3 regions of the Streptomyces recifensis genome follow, and region 1 is predicted to be linked to each of the others. Evidence: riboswitches for the same ligand, from Rfam matches in the RefSeq annotation. Region 1 holds a riboswitch; each other region holds the start of a gene.
What was found. Region 1 has a riboswitch for cobalamin ahead of metE (5-methyltetrahydropteroyltriglutamate--homocysteine S-methyltransferase). Riboswitches for the same ligand answer to the same signal wherever they lie in the genome.

Region 1 (6,415 bases):
TGCCGCTTGGAGATGTTGCCGGCCCGGTCCACCCGCAGGAAGGAGAAACGGCACGCCCCGGCTTCCCGTGCGCTGCAGCGTGTTCAGGCGGTGGCAGGCCGTCTCGAAGCCGACGCCGAAGCGGGCCGAGAGCAGCTCGATGTCGTACCGCAGGTCCTCGGCCGTCGCGTGGAAGTCCGCGTAGGGCAAGCACGGCGACTCCCGCGTCCCGATCATGCAGGACGCCCTCGACCGGCTGGTGGTACGTGCCGCGGATCCCGAGCTGACCCGCATGGCCACCCTGCACGCGGCCTTGCGGCACGCGATGATCAGCCGCAAGGGAATCCATCCGAACCTGGACTACCCGGCCGGCCTCGCCTACCACCTCATGGGCTTCGACACCCCGGCCTTCACTCCGATCTTCGTGATGAGCAGGATCACCGGCTGGACCGCGCATATCACTGAGCAGCTCGCCCACAACGCGCTGATCCGCCCGCTGGCCTCCTACGACGGTCCGGGCCAGCGGGCGGTGCCGGGCGCCGCGTAGCCGTCTGCTGTCACGACGGGGCCGGGACGCTGGTGGCGTCCCGGCCCACTGGGATCGGAATCAGGCGGTGGGCAGTTCACCGCGGACGGTGCGGGCCGCTGCGACCAGGTTCTCCAGGGACGCGCGCGTCTCCGGCCAGCCGCGGGTCTTCAGACCGCAGTCGGGGTTGACCCAGAGTCGCTCGGCAGGGATGGCCTTCAGGCCGGTGCGGAGCAGTTCAGCGGCCTCCTCGGCGCTCGGCACCCGGGGGGAGTGGATGTCGTAGACACCCGGTCCTGCCTCGCGAGGGTAGCCGTGGGCGGCGAGTTCGCGGGCGACCTGCATGTGGGAGCGGGCGGCCTCCAGGCTGATGACGTCGGCGTCGAGGTCGTCGATGGCCTGGACGATGTCGCCGAACTCGGCGTAGCACATGTGCGTGTGAATCTGGGTGTCCGGACGAACCCCGGCGGTGGTGAGCCGGAACGCTTCCGTCGCCCAGGCCAGATAGGCGGCCCGGTCGGCGGCGCGCAGCGGCAGGGTCTCGCGCAGCGCGGGCTCGTCCACCTGGATCACGGAGGTACCGGCCGCCTCCAGGTCGCCCACCTCGTCGCGCAGAGCGAGGGCGACCTGGCGGGCGGTGTCGCCGAGGGGCTGGTCGTCGCGGACGAAGGACCAAGCGAGCATGGTGACCGGCCCGGTGAGCATGCCCTTGACTGGGCGGTCGGTGAGGGACTGCGCGTACGTCGTCCAGCGCACGGTCATCGGCTCGGGCCGGGAGATGTCGCCGGCCAGGACCGGTGGCCGGACGTAGCGTGTGCCGTAGGACTGGACCCAGCCGTGCTGGGTGGCGAGGTAGCCGGTGAGCTGTTCGGCGAAGTACTGGACCATGTCGTTGCGTTCGGCCTCGCCGTGTACCAGGACGTCCAGGTCGGCTTTCTCCTGGAAGGAGATCACCTCCTGGATCTCCGCCTTGATGCGCTCCTCGTAGCCGGCCGTGTCGATGCGTCCGGCGCGCAGGCCGGCGCGGGCGGTGCGCAGTTCGCCGGTCTGCGGGAAGGAGCCGATGGTCGTGGTCGGCAGCAGGGGCAGGCCGAGGTGGGCGCGCTGGGCGGCGGCCCGTTCGGCGTACGGCTGGGAGCGGCGGGCGTCGGCGTCCGTCACGGCCTCGGTGCGGGCCCGGACGCCTGGGTCGTGGGTGATGGGGGAGTTCGCGCGGGAGGCCAAGTCGGCGCGGTTTGCGGCGAGTTCGGCGGCGATCGTGTCGGTGCCCTGGGCCAGGCCCTTGGCGAGGGTGACGATCTCTGCGGTCTTCTGCCGGGCGAAGGCGAGCCAGCGCAGGATCTGCGGCTCGATGTCCCGCTCGGCTGCTGCGTCCAGCGGCACGTGCAACAGCGAGCAGGAAGCGGCGACGTCGACACGGTCGGCGAGTCCGAGGAGGGTGCCGAGCGTGGACAGGGACTGCTGCAGGTCGTTGATCCAGATGTTGCGGCCGTTGACGACTCCGGCGACCAGGCGCTTGCCGGGCAGTCCGCCGACAGCGGCCAGCGCCTCCAGGTTGGCTGCCGCCGATTCGGTGAAGTCCAGCGCGAGGCCCTCGACCGGAGCCTTGGCCAGGATCGGCAACGCGTCGCCGAGCCGGTCGAAGTAGGAGGCGACCAGCAGCTTCGGCCGGTCTTCCAGAGCCCCCAGCTCGCGGTAGACGCGCTCGGCGGCGTTCAGCTCGGCCGGCGTGCGGTCCTGCACGAGGGCGGGCTCGTCGAGCTGCACCCACTCGGCGCCCGCCGCGCGCAGATCGGCGAGGACCTCGGCGTACACGGGAAGCAGCCGGTCCAGGAGGGTGAGCGGCTCGAAGTCGGCGGGCACGCCCGGAGCGGGCTTGGCGAGCAGGAGGTAGGTGACCGGACCGACCAGGATGGGGCGTCCGGTCAGCCCCAGGGCGAGGGCCTCCTTCAGCTCCGCGACCTGCTTGACCGAGTTCGCGCTGAAGACGGTGTCCGGGCCCAGCTCGGGGACGAGGTAGTGGTAGTTGGTGTCGAACCACTTGGTCATCTCCAGCGGAGCGACCTCCTGGGTACCGCGCGCCATGGCGAAGTAGCCGCCCAGCGCGTCGGCGTCGACCGCTGCGCGGTGCCGCTCGGGGATCGCGCCCACCATGACGGTGGTGTCCAGGACATGGTCGTAGTACGAGAAGTCGCCCGTGGGCACCTCATGGATGCCACTCTCGGCGAGTTGATGCCAGTTCGTGCGACGAAGGCCGGTGGCGGTAGCACGGAGGGCGTCGGCGGTGACGCGGCCCTTCCAGTAGCCCTCGATGGCCTTCTTCAGTTCCCGGTTCTGTCCCTGGCGGGGGTAGCCGTACACGGTGGCCCGTGCTGCCGCGGCTGCGGACTTGCTGGTCACGGAGATCTCCTTCGCGAGATGAATCCCTGAGATCCCGGAGACGGGACGAGAGCGCGAAGGGAATGACGAACCGGACGGCAAAGACCCCGCGCGGCAACAGCACGGTCGCTCCGTCTGGTATGTACGCCGACCCGCCCTCGAGGTCACCGGAATCTCCGCGCACGGAATGGTCCGTACGCGGGCAGTTGGCAGGTCTTCGGACTCGCGGGCACGTCCCCCCATGGAGGACACCTACTGGCCGTCGCTTCCCAGGCCCAGTACCTCGGACCCAGTGCGTATGACGGCGGTCGTTCCCGCTCACCGCTGCGGGGCAGTCCCGGATTCCCACCGGGTTCCCTCTTACGACACCCCGCCTGGCGGACAGGGCGAACCAGCTGCTGTGGTCAGCCTACGGGTTGGCGCCGTGAAGGGAAGAGCGCCGTCCAGCATCCGGAAGGCGGGGTCAGGGCATGCGGCGGGTGGCACGGCGAGGGGCGGGAGGCGCCGCACACGCTTCCCGCCCCTTTCCCTGTCGCGCCGCGGGGGACCCTCACGCCTGCGGCGGTGCGGGCCCCTCAGCCCGCGTCGTACCAGGCCCTCAGCCCTGGTCGTAAATGTGGAACCCCCGGCCTGTCTTCCGGCCGAGCAGCCCCGCCTCCACCATCCGCATGAGCAGCGGCGGCGGCGCGTAGAGGGGTTCACGGAACTCGTCATAGAGCGATTCCGCGATGGAGGCCACGGTGTCCAGGCCGATCAGATCGGCCAGCTTCAATGGTCCCATCGGGTGGGCGCAGCCCAGTTCCATGCCCGCGTCGATGGCGGCGGCCGCGGCGAACCCGGACTCCGCCATCCGGACGGCGGAGAGCAGGTACGGGACGAGCAGGGCGTTGACGACGAAGCCCGCCCGGTCCTGGGAACGGATGACCGTCTTGCCGAGCGTGCGGGTAGCGAAGTCCTCCACCAGAGCCGTCGTCTCGGCAGTCGTGTGCAGCGAGGTGACCACCTCGACCAGCGGCAGGACGGGGACGGGGTTGAAGAAATGCAGGCCCACGACCCGGTCCGCGCGGGATGTCGCCATGCCCAGCCGCATGATCGGCAGAGAGGAGGTGTTGGTGGCCAGGATGGCGGCAGGATCTTCGACGATCTTGTCCAGGGCGGCGAAGACCTCGGTCTTGGCTTCCGGGTTCTCGATGACTGCCTCGACGACGAGCTGCCGGTCGGCCAGGGCGTCCAGGTCGCCGGTGAAGACGAGCCGGGCCTGAGCATCGTCGGCAGCCTCACGGCTCAGCTTGCCTCGTTGTACGGCACGGTCCAGGGAGTCGACGATCCGGTTCTGTGCGGCGCGGGCAGCGACCGCGTCCACCTCGCAGACCACGGTCTCCAGCCCGGCCCGTGCACACACCTCGGCGATTCCAGCCCCCATCTGCCCGCCGCCGACCACGCCGACGCGCGTGATGCCCCCGCTCACGCCTGCACCTCCGGCCGACGCACAAGGTGGCGGGTGTAGGCGTCCGGTGTGAAGAAGAGCGGCAACTCGCCGGTCAGCGCAGTGCGTTCGAAGAGGGCGCGGATGTCGGCGACGGGTGCCCAGGGGTACTCGGCGCCAAGCGCGACAGACTCCTCGTCGAGGATCTGCTCCACGGTCTCGCGGTCGATGACCTGGTGGCGCAGCCACTGCCAGATCTGTACACGGGCGATCTCGGCGGTCGCCGCGTCCTCCATCAGGCCGTCGATGGCGACGGCGCCCTGGCCGCGCAGCCAGGCGGCGTAGTACCGCAGCGTGACGGAGATGTTGGTGCGCACTCCGTCCGGGGTGGGCGGACCGCTGATGCGGCGGACGGACAGGAGGTCGGCCGGGGTGACCTCGACATCGTCGCGGACACGGTCGAGCTGGTGCGGACGCCCGCCGAGGACACCGTCGAACACGTCGCGGCAGACGGGGACGAGCGCCGGATGGGCGACCCAGGAACCGTCGAAGCCGTCCTCTGCCTCCCGCTCCTTGTCCAGCCTGACCTTGGCGAACGCGGCCTCGTTCGCGGCCGGGTCCTTGCCCGGGACCTGGGCGGCCATCCCGCCGATGGCGTGTGCGCCGCGCTTGTGGCAGGTACGCACGAGGAGTTCGGTGTACGCGCGCATGAATGGGGCGGTCATGGTGACCTTCGCGCGGTCCGGGAGGAGGAAGTCGGTGCGGTGGCCGAAGGTCTTGATCAGGCTGAACAGGTAGTCCCAGCGGCCAGCGTTCAGCCCGGCACTGTGCTCGCGCAGCTCGTAGAGGATCTCCTCCATCTCGAACGCGGCCGTTATCGTCTCGATGAGCACGGTGGCCCGAACGGTGCCGCGCGGGATGCCCAGCAGGTCCTGGGCGAGGAGAAACACGTCGTTCCACAGCCGCGCCTCGTAGCGGTTCTCCAGCTTGGGCAGGTAGAAGTACGGGCCGTGTCCGGCGTCGATCTGTCGCTGGGCGCAGTGGAAGAAGTACAGGCCGAAGTCGACGAGCGCGGCCGGCACAGGGCGGCCGTCGCACTCCAGGTTCTCCTCGTCGAGGTGCCAGCCGCGCGGGCGGACCATGATCGTGGCGACCTGCTCACCCAGTCGGTACTCCTTACCCTCTGGGGTGGTGAAGTCGATCCGGCGCTCAATGGCGTCCAAGAGGTTGAGCTGCCCACCGACGATGTTGTCCCACAGTGGCGCGGTTGCGTCCTCGAAGTCCGCCATCCACACCTTGGCACCGGAGTTGAGAGCGTTGACGGCCATCCGTCGGTCCGGCGGCCCGGTGATCTCCACCCGGCGGTCGGTCAGACCTGGCGCGGGCGGCGCCACACGCCAATCGTCGTCAGCCCGCACCGCGGCGGTGACCATCGGGAAGTCGAGAGGCGAGCCCGACGCCAGACGCAGGATCTGTCGGCGGCGTTCCTTCATCAGTTCCAGCCGACGCGACGCGAACGCCCCGACGAGGCGGCCGACGAAGTCCAGGGCGGCGGGGGTGAGGATCTCGTCGTGCCGGTGACCGGGCGCGGCGAGGACACGGACCTTATGGGTGAGTGCGGTGGTGGTCATCGGGCTCTCCTGAGATGTGGGAGCGGAGGGGACGGAGACGGTTTCGCCCCCTCCGCTGGCCGGAGTCGGCCGGAGCGCGAAGCGTCCGGCTCAGTGGCCTAGTGGAACTGCTCTTCCTCCGTGGATCCGGCCAGTGCCGTGGTGGAGGAGGTGGGGTTGACGGCGGTGGAGACCAGGTCGAAGTACCCGGTGCCGACCTCGCGTTGGTGCTTGACGGCGGTGAAGCCCTGCTCCTGGGCGGCGAACTCCTTTTCCTGGAGGTCGACGTAGGCGGTCATGCCGTGGTCGGCGTAGCCGCGGGCCAGGTCGAACATGCCGTGGTTGAGCGAGTGGAACCCGGCGAGCGTGATGAACTGGAACTTGTAGCCCATCGCGCCGAGTTCGCGCTGGAACTTGGCGATCTGGTCGTCGTCCAGGGCGGCCTTCCAGTTGAAGGAGGGAGAGCAGTTGTAGGCGAGCATCTGGTCCGGGTAC
Region 2 (6,415 bases), on a different contig from region 1:
CCGGAGCCGGGAAGGCAGCCATGAGCACCGACGTCAGCAGGGCGGAGAACGAGGCCGGCGCGACCGTCCGTACCGCGCGCGTGCCCAAGTACTACCGCCTGAAGAAGCACCTCCAGGAGATGACGGAGACGCTTCCGCCGGGCACGCCGGTGCCGCCCGAGCGCACGCTGGCCGCCGAGTTCGACACCTCCCGCACCACCGTCCGCCAGGCCCTCCAGGAGCTGGTGGTGGAGGGGCGGCTGGAGCGCATCCAGGGCAAGGGCACCTTCGTCGCCAAGCCCAAGGTCGCCCAGGCGCTCCAACTCACCTCCTACACCGAGGACATGCGGGCCCAGGGACTCGAACCCACCTCGCAGCTGCTGGACATCGGCTACATCACGGCCGACGACCGGCTGGCCGGGCTGCTGGACATAAGCGCCGGGGGCCGGGTGCTGCGCATCGAGCGGCTGCGCATGGCCAACGCCGAGCCGATGGCCATAGAGACCACCCACCTCTCCGCCAAGCGCTTTCCCGCCCTGCGCCGTTCGCTGGTGAAGTACACCTCGCTGTACACCGCGCTCGCCGAGGTCTACGACGTCCACCTGGCCGAGGCCGAGGAGACCATCGAGACCTCGCTGGCGACCCCGCGCGAGGCGAGCCTGCTCGGCACCGACGTGGGCCTGCCGATGCTGCTGCTGTCCCGGCACTCGGTGGACCGGGAGGGCCGCCCGGTGGAGTGGGTGCGCTCGGTGTACCGGGGTGACCGCTACAAGTTCGTGGCGCGGCTTCGGCGTCCGCAGGACTGACCGGCTCCGTCCCCCGCTTCTTGGGCCCCACCAGCTCACATCGCCATATCGATACCCGGACGAGGGCTTCCGCTCCGCCGTGCCGTCACCTAGATTGCGTGCGCATTACGCGTGATCAACGAGGGGACGGAGTCCGGCATGCCCGACGATTCTGAAGTGAGGCAACCGGTGGTGACACCGGTCCGAGTGGTCATCGGGCTGTGTCTCGTGGCGCCGTTCGTGGCGATGCTGTGGGTGGGTTCGTTCTCCAAGGTGGACCCGACGTTCATCGGCATCCCGTTCTTCTACTGGTACCAGATGCTGTGGGTGCTGGTCTCCACCTCGCTCACCATGACCGCGTACCAGCTCTGGCAGCGCGACCAGCGCTCCCGCAAGGCCCGGAGCGGGGGTGTCTCGAAGTGAAGGACGGCGTCAACGGCGTGGCGCTCGGCGTCTTCGTCTTCTTCTTCCTCGCGGTCACGGTCCTGGGCTTCCTCGCCTCGCGCTGGCGCAAGGCCGAGAACGAGCACTCGCTGGACGAATGGGGCCTGGGCGGCCGGTCGTTCGGCACCTGGATCACCTGGTTCCTGCTCGGCGGCGACCTGTACACGGCGTACACCTTCGTCGCGGTGCCGGCGGCGATCTACGCGGCCGGCGCGTCCGGGTTCTTCGCGGTGCCGTACACGATCCTGGTGTACCCGCTGATCTTCACCTTCCTGCCCCGGCTGTGGTCGGTCTCGCACCGGCACGGTTACGTCACGACCTCCGACTTCGTGCGCGGGCGCTTCGGCTCCAAGGGTCTTTCGCTGGCCGTGGCGGTCACCGGAATCCTGGCGACCATGCCGTACATCGCGCTCCAACTGGTCGGCATCCAGGCGGTGCTGGACGTGATGGGCGTGGGCGGCGGTGAGGACACCAACTGGTTCGTGAAGGACCTGCCGCTGCTGATCGCCTTCGGTGTGCTCGCGGCGTACACGTACTCCTCGGGTCTGCGGGCCCCGGCGATGATCGCGTTCGTGAAGGACACGCTGATCTACATCGTCATCGCGGTGGCGATCATCTACATCCCGATCAAGCTGGGCGGGTTCGACGAGATCTTCGCCAAGGCGGGCGAGAAGTACACCGCCGCCGGTGCGGGCGGACTCGTCCCGGCTCCGGCGGGCCAGTGGACGTATGCCACGCTGGCGGTGGGATCGGCGCTCGCGCTGTTCATGTACCCGCACTCGATCACCGCGACCCTCTCCTCCAAGAGCCGCGAGGTCATCCGGCGCAACACCACGATCCTGCCGCTGTACTCCCTGATGCTGGGGCTGCTGGCGCTGCTGGGCTTCATGGCCATCGCGGCCGGGGTGAAGGTCACCAACGGGCAGCTCGCCATCCCGCAGTTGTTCGAGGACATGTTCCCGGACTGGTTCGCGGGCGTGGCGTTCGCGGCGATCGGTATCGGCGCGCTCGTCCCGGCGGCGATCATGTCGATCGCGGCCGCGAACCTGTTCACCCGCAACATCTACAAGGACTTCATCAAGCCCGACGCGACGCCCGAGCAGGAGACCAAGGTCTCCAAGCTGGTCTCGCTCCTGGTGAAGGTGGGCGCGCTGGTCTTCGTCCTCACCATGGACAAGACGGTCGCCATCAACTTCCAGCTCCTGGGCGGCATCTGGATCCTCCAGACCTTCCCCGCCCTGGTCGGCGGCCTCTTCACCCGCTGGTTCCACCGCTGGGCCCTGCTGGCCGGCTGGGCGGTCGGCATGGTCTACGGCACCCTCGCCGCCTACGGCGTCGCCTCCCCCACCCAGAAGCACTTCGGCGGCTCCGCCAAGGAGATCCCCGGCATCGGTGAGATCGGCTACATCGGCCTGACGGCCTTCGTCCTGAACGTCGTCGTGACGGTGGTCCTCACCTTCGTCCTCAAGGCCGTGAAGGCCCCCGACGGCATCGACGAGACCACCCCCGCCGACTACACCGCCGACGCGGGCGACCCCGGCGTGGAGGTCGAACTCCCCCCGGCGACAGCGGGCACCAGCCACTAGGGCCTCTCGTTTGGATCTTGCCGGGCTCGCGGGGTCCGGCCTGATCCAAACGAAAGAGCCTAGAGGTCCGCACCTTTTCGGCCACGGGCCGCCGTCATGCGAAAGCGACGGCGGCCCGTCGTCGTACACACTGCCGGGCATGGACCTCCTCATCAGAGACGCCGACCCGGCCGAGTACACCGCCCTGGGCGAGATCACCGCGCAGGCGTACCTCCAGGACGGCCTGCTGGACTTCGGGGAGAGCGACGCCTACCTGGGTGAGCTGCGGGACGTGGCCCGGCGGGCGGCGGACGCGGAGATCCTGGTGGCCGTGCGCGGGGACGTCCTGCTGGGCGGGGTCACCTTCGTCCCGGCCGGCGGCCCCATGGCCGACATCGCGGGCCCGGGCGAGGCCGAGATCCGGATGCTGGCGGTCGCGCGGGCCGGCCGGGGCCAGGGAGCCGGGGAGGCCCTCGTACGGACCTGTGCCGACCGGGCACGGGCCCTGGCGGGCTGTCACGGCCTCGTCCTCTCCACCCAGCCCACGATGCACGCCGCCCACCGCATCTACGAACGCCTCGGTTTCCACCGCACCCCGCACCGCGACTGGAACCCGTTGCCGGGCGTTTCGGACCTCGCTCTGCTCACTTACGAGTTGACCCTCTGAAGCCGCCGCGACACACAACAGACACAACATCTGGGGGTGACGCGACAGGGCGGCACTAGATGTATGCTCATGCTCGCTGTCGTCGCAGGGGAATCCGGTGCGAATCCGGAACTGTCCCGCAACGGTGTACTCGCGTGCTTCGCGCATGCCAGCGTCAGTCCGAGGACCTGCCGACAGCGGCGCCCGGCCGTCCGGCCCGGGTGCTCGAAGACGTCCGGGCCTCGTGGAGTGGGCCGGTGGACGCGACGCCGCGTGCGCTCGTGCCCTCTCATACCCTCCGCCAGGCCCCCGTGCCCAGCGAGGGAGAGCCCCACGTGACCATCGCGCCTGCCGATCCGGCTTCAGCCACCCCGGCGACCGAGGCCCCTGTGGAGAACGACGGCCCCGGTGCCGCGCTGCTGCGGACCCTGACCGAGCTGACCGCCGACCTCCCCGACGCGGACCCCGGCCGGGTCGCGGCCGCCGCGCTGCGCGGCCGGTCGGCGCGCGCCGACGAGGCGGAGCTGCGCGAGCTGGCCACCGAGGCCGCCGCCGGTCTGATCTCGGAGGACCCCGCGTACTCCCGGCTGGCCGCCCGGCTGCTCACGCTCTCCATCCGCGCCGAGGCCGCCTCGCAGGGCGTGACCCGCTTCACCGAGTCGGTGGCCGTGGGCCACCGCGAGGGCCTGGTCGCCGACCGCACCGCCGACTTCGTGACGCTGCACGCCGCCCGGCTGAACGCCCTGGTCGACACCGGCGCCGACGACCGGTTCGGCTACTTCGGCCTGCGCACCCTGTACAGCCGCTACCTGCTCCGCCATCCCATCACCCGCAAGGTGATCGAGACCCCGCAGCACTTCATGCTGCGCGTGGCGAGCGGTCTGGCCGAGAACGACAGCGCCCCCGCCGTGGACGAGGTGGCCGCGCTGTACGGCCTGATGAGCCGCCTGGACTACCTGCCCTCCTCCCCCACCCTGTTCAACTCCGGTACGCGGCACCCCCAGATGTCGTCCTGCTACCTGCTGGACTCCCCGCTGGACGAGCTGGACTCGATCTACGACCGCTACCACCAGGTCGCCCGCCTCTCCAAGCACGCCGGCGGCATCGGCCTCTCCTACTCCCGCATCCGCAGCCGGGGTTCGCTGATCCGGGGCACCAACGGGCACTCCAACGGCATCGTCCCGTTCCTGAAGACACTGGACGCCTCGGTGGCCGCGGTGAACCAGGGCGGCCGGCGCAAGGGCGCGGCCGCGGTGTACCTGGAGACCTGGCACTCCGACATCGAGGAGTTCCTGGAGCTGCGCGACAACACCGGTGAGGACGCGCGCCGTACGCACAACCTGAACCTCGCGCACTGGATCCCGGACGAGTTCATGCGCCGGGTCAACGCCGACGAGTCGTGGTCGCTGTTCTCCCCGGCGGACGTGCCCGAGCTGGTCGACCTGTGGGGCCCGGAGTTCGACGCGGCCTACCGCAAGGCCGAGGAGGCGGGCCTGGCGAAGAAGTCCATGCCGGCCCGCGAGCTGTACGGCCGCATGATGCGCACCCTCGCGCAGACCGGCAACGGCTGGATGACCTTCAAGGACGCCGCCAACCGCACCGCCAACCAGACGGCGCTGCCGGGCAACGTGGTGCACTCCTCCAACCTGTGCACGGAGATCCTGGAGGTCACCGACGACGGGGAGACCGCGGTCTGCAACCTCGGCTCGGTGAACCTGGGCGCCTTCGTGGCCGACGGGGACATCGACTGGGAGCGGCTGGACGAGACCGTCCGTACCGCCGTGACCTTCCTCGACCGGGTCGTGGACATCAACTTCTACCCGACCGAGCAGGCCGGCCGTTCGAACGCCAAGTGGCGCCCGGTGGGCCTCGGCGCGATGGGCCTCCAGGACGTCTTCTTCAAGCTGCGTATCCCCTTCGACTCCCCCGAGGCGAAGGCGCTGTCCACGCGGATCGCCGAGCGCATCATGCTGGCCTCCTACGAGGCGTCCGCCGACCTCGCCGAGCGCAACGGCCCGCTCCCCGCCTGGGAGCAGACCCGTACCGCCCGGGGCGTGCTGCACCCCGACCACTACGACGTCGAGCTGACCTGGCCGGAGCGCTGGGCCGCGCTGCGCGCCCGGATCGCCGAGGTCGGCATGCGCAACTCGCTGCTGCTGGCGATCGCGCCGACGGCGACCATCGCCTCCATCGCGGGCGTGTACGAGTGCATCGAGCCGCAGGTGTCCAACCTGTTCAAGCGCGAGACGCTGTCGGGCGAGTTCCTCCAGGTCAACGCGTACCTGGTGCAGGAGCTGAAGAACCTCGGCGTGTGGGACGCCCGCACCCGTGAGGAGCTGCGCGAGGCCAACGGCTCGGTGCAGGGCTTCGCCTGGATTCCCGAGGACGTGCGGAACCTGTACCGCACGGCCTGGGAGATCCCGCAGCGCGGTCTGATCGACATGGCCGCCGCCCGCACCCCGTTCCTCGACCAGGCTCAGTCGCTGAACCTCTTCCTGGAGACGCCGACCATCGGCAAGCTCTCCTCGATGTACTCCTACGCCTGGAAGTCGGGTCTGAAGACCACGTACTACCTGCGTTCGCGCCCGGCGACCCGGATCGCCCGCGCGGCGGGCCGCGCCCAGGAGACCAAGACCATCCCCGTCCAGCAGGCGGCCGACCCCGACGCCGTCGCCTGCTCCCTGGAAAACCCCGAGTCCTGCGAGGCCTGCCAGTGATGACCGAGAAGAACCTGCTCGACCCCGGCTTCGAGCTGACTCTCCGCCCCATGCGCTACCCGGACTTCTACGAGCGCTACCGGGACGCGATCAAGAACACCTGGACCGTCGAGGAGGTCGACCTCCACTCGGACGTCGCCGACCTGGCGAAGCTCTCCCCCGAGGAGCAGCACCTGATCGGCCGCCTGGTGGCGTTCTTCGCCACGGGTGACTCGATCGTGGCGAACAACCTGGTGCTGACGCTGTACAAGCACATCAACTCCCCCGAGGCGCGGCTCT
Region 3 (6,415 bases), on a different contig from region 1:
GCCGTCAGCTACGCCGTCGCCATGGGCGCCCGGGTCGTCGTGGTGGGCCGCTCCCGGAGCGGCGCCGACGCAGCCGAGGAACTCGGGGCCGAGCTGTTCGTGGCGACGCAGGACACCGATCCAGCGCAAGCCCTCAAACAGTGGGAGGGCGGCGCCAACGTGATCCTGAACGCGGCCCCCTCCACCTCGGCCGGTGCCGCCACCCTGGGCGGTCTCGCCCCTGACGGAACGCTCGTGTTCTGCGGCTACGGCGCCGAGCCCCTGCAACTGCCCATCCAGCCGATGGTGCTCAACCGGCTGCATGTGATGGCCTCGCCGTCCGGTTCGCCGCACGACCTGCGTGACACCCTCGCCTTCTCCGCCGCCCACGGAATCCTGCCCGAGGTCACGACCATCCGTCTCGACGAGGTGCCCGCCGCGCTGGACGCCATGGCGGCCGGGAGCAGCTCCGGTCGGTCGGTCATCTCCTTCGCCTGACGGTCCGTCGGCCATCGGCTCGGCCGGATGCGCCTGTTGCCCATTCCGCGGACTGAGAGCCGGTCGGCCCGTCAGCCCACGATCACTTACCTCGGGACGAGGCCTCGGTCCTCTGCGGCACTCGTCGACCTTCCACTCCCCTCAGGAGAAGTCATGAATAAGACCATCCTCATCACCGGCGCCGGTTCCGGCTTCGGCGCGCTCAGCGCACGTGCTCTGGCCAAGGCGGGCCACACCGTCTACGCCGCGATGCGCGACACCCGGGGCCGCAACGCCGGCCGGGTCGCCGACGCCGCGCAGTGGGCCGCGGACAACAACGCCGACCTGCGCACCGTAGAACTCGACGTACTCTCACAGGAAAGCGCCGATGCCGCGATCGACACCGTGTTCGCCGAGACGGGCCGCCTGGACGTGGTGGTCCACAACGCCGGGCACATGGTGACCGGCCCGACAGAGGCGTTCACCCCGCAGGAGATCGCAGCGGTCTACGACACGAACGTGCTCGGCACACAGAGAGTGAACCGAGCCGCCCTCCCACGGCTGCGTGCGCAGGGCGAGGCACTGCTGCTGTGGATTGGCTCTACCAGTACCCGTGGTGGCGCCCCGCCGTACCTGGCTCCCTACTTCGCGGCCAAGGCCGCGATGGACTCCCTCGCCGTGAGCTACGCCGGTGAGCTGGCCCGGTTCAACATCGAGACCACCATCGTGGTCCCCGGCTCCTTCACCACCGGAACCAACCACTTCGCCACCGGCGGACACCCCGCCGACGAGGGGACCGTCAAGGCGTACGAAGAGCGTTATCCGGCCCTGGTGGAGCAGGTCAGCCAGCGCTTGGCGGCCCTGGCCCCCGCCGATGCCGACGCCTCCCAGGTCGCGGAGGCCGTGGTCAACGTCGTGGACACCGCCCACGGCTCGCGACCCTTCCGTGTCCACGTGGATCCCGCGAACGACGGCAGCGAAGAAGTCAGCGAGGTCGCAGACCGCATCCGCCGGGACTTCCTGGCCCGAGTCGGCCTGGAGGACATCCTCCATCCGCACTGACCCACCCATCGCATCGAGGGGTCGCTCCGAACATCATGCGGCACCTGACCTTCGTCCGGGGCGGCTCTCGTGGTTGTCGCCCGGCTGGTGGATGAAGGCTGCCGCGTGACGGGAGGCGGCGCGCACGAGCCGTGCTGGGCCGCGGGACCCTGCCGTACCGGGAATGCCCGCCGGGTCGCTGTGGTTGAACAGGGCGTGATGGTGAAGGGGACAGTGTCCCCGGGCCTCATCTACAGCCTGCAGGGACGATCGTTCGGCTGAAGCCCTGCAGAGCCTTTCGCCGCGTAGGCGACCGCCCTTCACGATCACACCCTTTCGGCGGTCCCGGCCAGCATGCTGGCCGGGACCGCCGCATTTTCATCCACACCACTGCGCGGCGGCGCTGTTGACGACACGTCTGCCGGCAACCGCTTCTCCGATGTTGCACGGTTGTCAGGTTGTCCCAGCCGAGCCGGACCGAGCGTACCCACCGCCCGAGATCCTCGCCCTGGTGCACGACGTCGCCGGGCTCGGTCGGCAGCGGTCGGTCGGCCTCCAGGCGGAGCCGGACGAGGTGGAAGGCACGCTGCCACTCCACCGGCCAGCTCGGGCACCAAGCGGGGTCGCTGTGGGCCAGTGTGTGGACCCGTCCAGGCATGGCGCAGCCCATCAGCTGGGGGCCCCGAGCCGACCACACACGCCGGTGACGACCGCCTGCACACGCAGCGCGGCACTCACGACACCGTCCATACCACCGCTCAACGGACCCGGCCCGCAACGACGCGCCGCAAATACGCAAGTGAGGAGGTATCAAAATGTCACCTGAAAGGATCTAATAGCATGTTAATCTGCTGTTCAACCGCTTTTTCTGATATATCGTCAGTTCATTGTGGTGGCTCAGAAATACCCTGTTTGGAGTCGAGTCCCGATCTTCCGATATGCCGGTCATGTCGGCTGTAGGTAAGTTCATCCACGAGCCGGTCCGACGGGCCGACGCCTCTCTGTGCGACAGGAGATCGTGAGATGAAGCTTCGTTCCACCGTGATCACCGCTGCCGTGTCGGCTGCCGCGGCCATGGCCGCGACCGGGATCACATACGCCTCGGCCGCCCCTGCTGCGGCGCCCCAGGAGGCCCCCGCCGCCGTCGCCGCCGCATCCGGCGGCAGCGGGCAGGGCGGGACCGCCAAGGGCAACCCGGGCGGCAACAGCAACAGCAACAGCAAGGGCAACGAGGGCAAGGGCAACGAGGGCAACGACTGGGACGACGACGACGACAACAACGAGGGCGGTGGCGGCGACTACAAGGGCCGCATCCAGATCAACGAGCGGTCCTACTCCACGCACCCCGGTGACTGCATCACCGTGGTCAGCGGCCTGGGTGCGAAGACCCTGAACGTCCGCAACGAGAGCCGCAAGGCCGTCGAGGTCTTCCGCGGGGCCGTCTGCGACAACGGCGCTCCCATCGCCACCGTCGGCCCGCACAGCTCCAGCTACGGCGTGAAGCCCGGCTGGACCAAGGGCATCGACATCGACAAGGGTGTCGTGGCGAGCTTCCGTGTCGTCAAGCGCCACCACGACGACTACTAAGCCGTAACCGAGCGCATACTGTGAGCCCCGGCCCGCCGGAATCGGGCCGGGGCTCACAGTTTGGCCCATGCGCGTGGCGGCCACATCCACCACCGCCCCCGCCAATGCCGGATGTCGGGCGCGCGGCATCCGGTGCCCGCGGCTGTCCCTCGTCTTCGCGGGCAGCCCCACCTGCCGTTTTATGCCCCTCGGCTGGGTTCTCAGTCCGCCGACCCCGGCTGTCCACCCGGCGCTTTCCCGGGACGTGGGCCTGTGACACACCAGCGCCCCTGATCGCCCGGGCGGGCCGGTTTCCCCTCCCTGGCCGACCGGCCCGTCCGGGCACCTACAGGGAGGGGCAGCCGTCGACAGGCTGGCCTGGGGTGGGCACCCATGAACGGGTGGAGGAGGTTGCCGTGCCGATGGCGCCCAGGTCTGTGGGGCTGCACCTGAGCCATCGAGTGGGCCGGTCGCTTCCTGCGTGTGACGCTCGTTTGACGGTCTTCTCACCTTTCACGGGGCAGGCGCACGACGAAGGCTCCCGCGGCCGGACCGCTCGCGGGAGCCGTTCCGCGTGGCGGCCAGAGGAGGGGCCAGCGTCGCATGATGAGATGATGATCAGCGACATAAGGCGACGGCGGTCCGAGGAAGCCGGTGGGAATCCGGCGCGGTCCCGCCACTGTGACCGGTGCGCGAGCCCTGGCAGCCCCACCGCCCTGATGCGGGTGAGAAGGGCCGGGGCGTGTCGCGACCCGGGAGCCAGGAGACTCACGCGGTCGCCTCCTCGAGCGACCCCGGGGCGGATCTCCCCGGAAAAGGGGAGCGGCGCCATGCCCAAGAAGCCCACGAAAACGACAGCGACAGAGGTTCGGCAGGGCGCCGAACCGGTGCCCTGCCGCGTCGTCGTATGCCGCGACTGCTGCTGCGGCACCCCCAAGGTGACGGGAGTCGATCACGCGGCGCAGACCGCGCGACTGCGAGCGGAGGTACCCGTGCGCATCTCCGACTGCCTCGATGTGTGCGACCAGGCCAACGTCATCGTCGTACAGCCGTCCGCCGCCGGACGCGCCGCCGGCGCACGACCGGTCTGGCTAGGGCTCGTCAACGATCCGGACGCGACCGAGGATATCGTCACCTGGGTGCGTGCCGGTGGTCCGGGGGTAGCTCCGTTGCCCGACATCCTTGACCTGTACACCCTCACGCCGCCGCGGCGCACCGTGGGCTCCTGAGCCTTCCGCATCGTGCGTAACTCGGGGGTTCCCCGACTGCGGCTGTTCGTGAGACCGGTATCAAGAAAACTGGTTGAGTATCTCCAACTGACCATAAGATGAGCGCAGTTCGCGCACGACCCGAGAACGTCGACCGGCGTCGGTGCGCGAGCTGTGCGCATTACAACCGCATAGGTGCGTGCGTGGGGGAAGCCGGTGGGAGTCCGGCGCTGACCTGCAACCGTGTGCGGCCGCGAGGCCGCGAGTCGGGATACCTGGCGCGTGCCCTGAATTGCTTCCCACTGTCATGGTCTGCAGCGCGAAGCCGAGAGCCTCGTTCGGGTCGCCCTGGTCGGTGCCGTCCAGCCGTCGTACACCACGGCCGTGGACCACAGGCTCTGGTGCCTTCCCGTCCGCACGGTGATGGGCTGCGGGCCACCTCATCAGGAAGGCTCGAGCCTTGCACCGTACATCCGCACGTCGCACTATGATCGCCTCAACCGTCCTCGGACTCGCCCTCGCCTCCGCGCCGGTCGCGCACGCCGACAGCACGCCGAGCACGAACGCTCCCGTCAGGGTGACACTTACTGTGCAGGGACCGGACGGCCTGCTGTTCAAGGGGAAGATCAGAACCCGCGGTCATGGGGTCACCACCGCGACGGGCGGCACGCACAGATGCGACGGTACCAACGGCGGCGCCAACCCGTCCGCCGTGCCGACGCCGACGGCGGCTCTCGACGACGCGGCGCGCAAGCGGCACTTCACCTGGGACGGCACCTGGTACGCGTCGTTCGACGACTACTCGGTCGATGCCATCAAGAACGTCAGCGGTGGTGGCAGCGCCTACTGGAACATCTCGGTCAACGGCACCTCCGCCCCGGTGGGCGGCTGCCAGTTCAAGCTGAACGCCGGTGACAAGGTGACGTTCACCTGGACGGCGTTCTGATCCTTCCTTGTCGTCACCGGCCGGGGAACGGATGTGCCTCGGCCGGTGCGACTTCCTCGCCGGTCCGCACGCTGTGCAGGACATGGGCGAGCACCTCCGCCCCCCGCACCACCCGTGGCCCCGGTCGATTGAAGTGGGACGGTCCGTCCAGCACCCATACGCGGCCGGACCGGACGGCCGGCAGATCCGACCAGCCCGGCAGTCCGGTGAGCAATGCGGCTTCCCGCAGGGTGCGTTCGGGTGGGAAACCGCACGGCAGCACCAGGACCACGTCCGGCTGTGCGGCGCGGACCGCCTCCCAGGTCATCGGCTTGGTGTGCTCGCCCGGCGCGGCGAGAAGAGGTTCGCCGCCCGCGGCCGTGATCTGTTCGGGCACCCAGTGCCCGGCGGGCCACAACGGGTCGAGCCATTCGATCGCCACCACCCGTGGTCGGGCACGTCCCGCAACCGCCTTACGGACCCGGTCCAGCCGGGCCAGCAGCGCCGCCCGCTTCCGCTCCGCCTGCTCCCGTACGCCGAGCAGCTCGCCCACCGTGACCAGGCAATCCAGGACGTCCTCGAGGGTGCGGGGCTCCAGGCTGAGGACTCGGGTGTCGGCGTCCATCAGTCGCACCGTGCGGCTGACCTTCTCGTACGACACGGCGCACACGGCGCACAGGTCCTGGGTGAGGATCACGTCGGGGCGCAGGGCCGCGAGAGCCTCGGTGTCGAGCGTGTACAGCGACGAGCCCGAGTGCGCCGACCCGCCGACGGCGTCGGAGATCTCCCTGCTGGACAGCGCGTCCTGGTCGAGGTCCGCGCCGGTCACCACGGGTACGGATGCCACCTCGCGCGGTGGCCAGTCGCACTCGTGGGTGCGGCCGACCAGCTGGTCCGACAGCCCGAGCTCGGCGACGATGTCGGTCGCGGCGGGCAGCAGGGAGACGATGCGCATACCCCGACTCTAGGTCCCGCCGCGTCCGACAGGGCTGCCGTCAGGCGCCCCAGCGCACGGCGATCGTGTCACCGACGCCGACGACCGCGCCCCGCGTGGCGGAGGTGAACGACGAGCCGTCGATGCTGACCTTCCACGTGTTGGATCCGCTGTTGGCCTTGCCGTTGACGGCCGTGATGGTGCCGGTGCCGGAGGACGGGGTCACACTCGTGACGCAGCCGGACGGCGTCGCGCCGCTCGTGGCCGCGTCGAGGACGGCGCCCA

Region 2: another riboswitch for cobalamin. It lies ahead of CCN33_RS03225 (ribonucleoside-diphosphate reductase subunit alpha); the one in region 1 lies ahead of metE (5-methyltetrahydropteroyltriglutamate--homocysteine S-methyltransferase).
Region 3: another riboswitch for cobalamin. It lies ahead of CCN33_RS14550 (hypothetical protein); the one in region 1 lies ahead of metE (5-methyltetrahydropteroyltriglutamate--homocysteine S-methyltransferase).

Annotation. Positions count from the first base shown of each region.
Region 1 covers NZ_MUNH01000137.1:18,134-24,548, reverse strand. Annotated here, with positions in the region: partial or broken gene CCN33_RS09000 (helix-turn-helix domain-containing protein) at 1-189, opposite strand, end outside; partial or broken gene CCN33_RS08995 (citrate/2-methylcitrate synthase) at 188-526, shown strand; gene metE (5-methyltetrahydropteroyltriglutamate--homocysteine S-methyltransferase) at 587-2,905, opposite strand; cobalamin riboswitch at 3,076-3,295, opposite strand; gene CCN33_RS08985 (3-hydroxybutyryl-CoA dehydrogenase) at 3,483-4,352, opposite strand; gene aceB (malate synthase A) at 4,349-5,941, opposite strand; gene aceA (isocitrate lyase) at 6,040-6,415, opposite strand, start outside.
Region 2 covers NZ_MUNH01000049.1:9,107-15,521, reverse strand. Annotated here, with positions in the region: gene CCN33_RS03245 (GntR family transcriptional regulator) at 21-785, shown strand; gene CCN33_RS03240 (DUF3311 domain-containing protein) at 924-1,187, shown strand; gene mctP (monocarboxylate uptake permease MctP) at 1,184-2,794, shown strand; gene CCN33_RS03230 (GNAT family N-acetyltransferase) at 2,934-3,440, shown strand; cobalamin riboswitch at 3,504-3,629, shown strand; gene CCN33_RS03225 (ribonucleoside-diphosphate reductase subunit alpha) at 3,755-6,136, shown strand; gene CCN33_RS03220 (ribonucleotide-diphosphate reductase subunit beta) at 6,136-6,415, shown strand, end outside.
Region 3 covers NZ_MUNH01000239.1:9,723-16,137, forward strand. Annotated here, with positions in the region: gene CCN33_RS14530 (alcohol dehydrogenase catalytic domain-containing protein) at 1-477, shown strand, start outside; gene CCN33_RS14535 (SDR family oxidoreductase) at 631-1,518, shown strand; gene CCN33_RS14545 (hypothetical protein) at 2,521-3,084, shown strand; cobalamin riboswitch at 3,709-3,832, shown strand; gene CCN33_RS14550 (hypothetical protein) at 3,894-4,292, shown strand; cobalamin riboswitch at 4,425-4,568, shown strand; gene CCN33_RS14555 (DUF4430 domain-containing protein) at 4,732-5,217, shown strand; gene CCN33_RS14560 (cobalamin-binding protein) at 5,231-6,151, opposite strand; gene CCN33_RS14565 (prenyltransferase/squalene oxidase repeat-containing protein) at 6,192-6,415, opposite strand, start outside.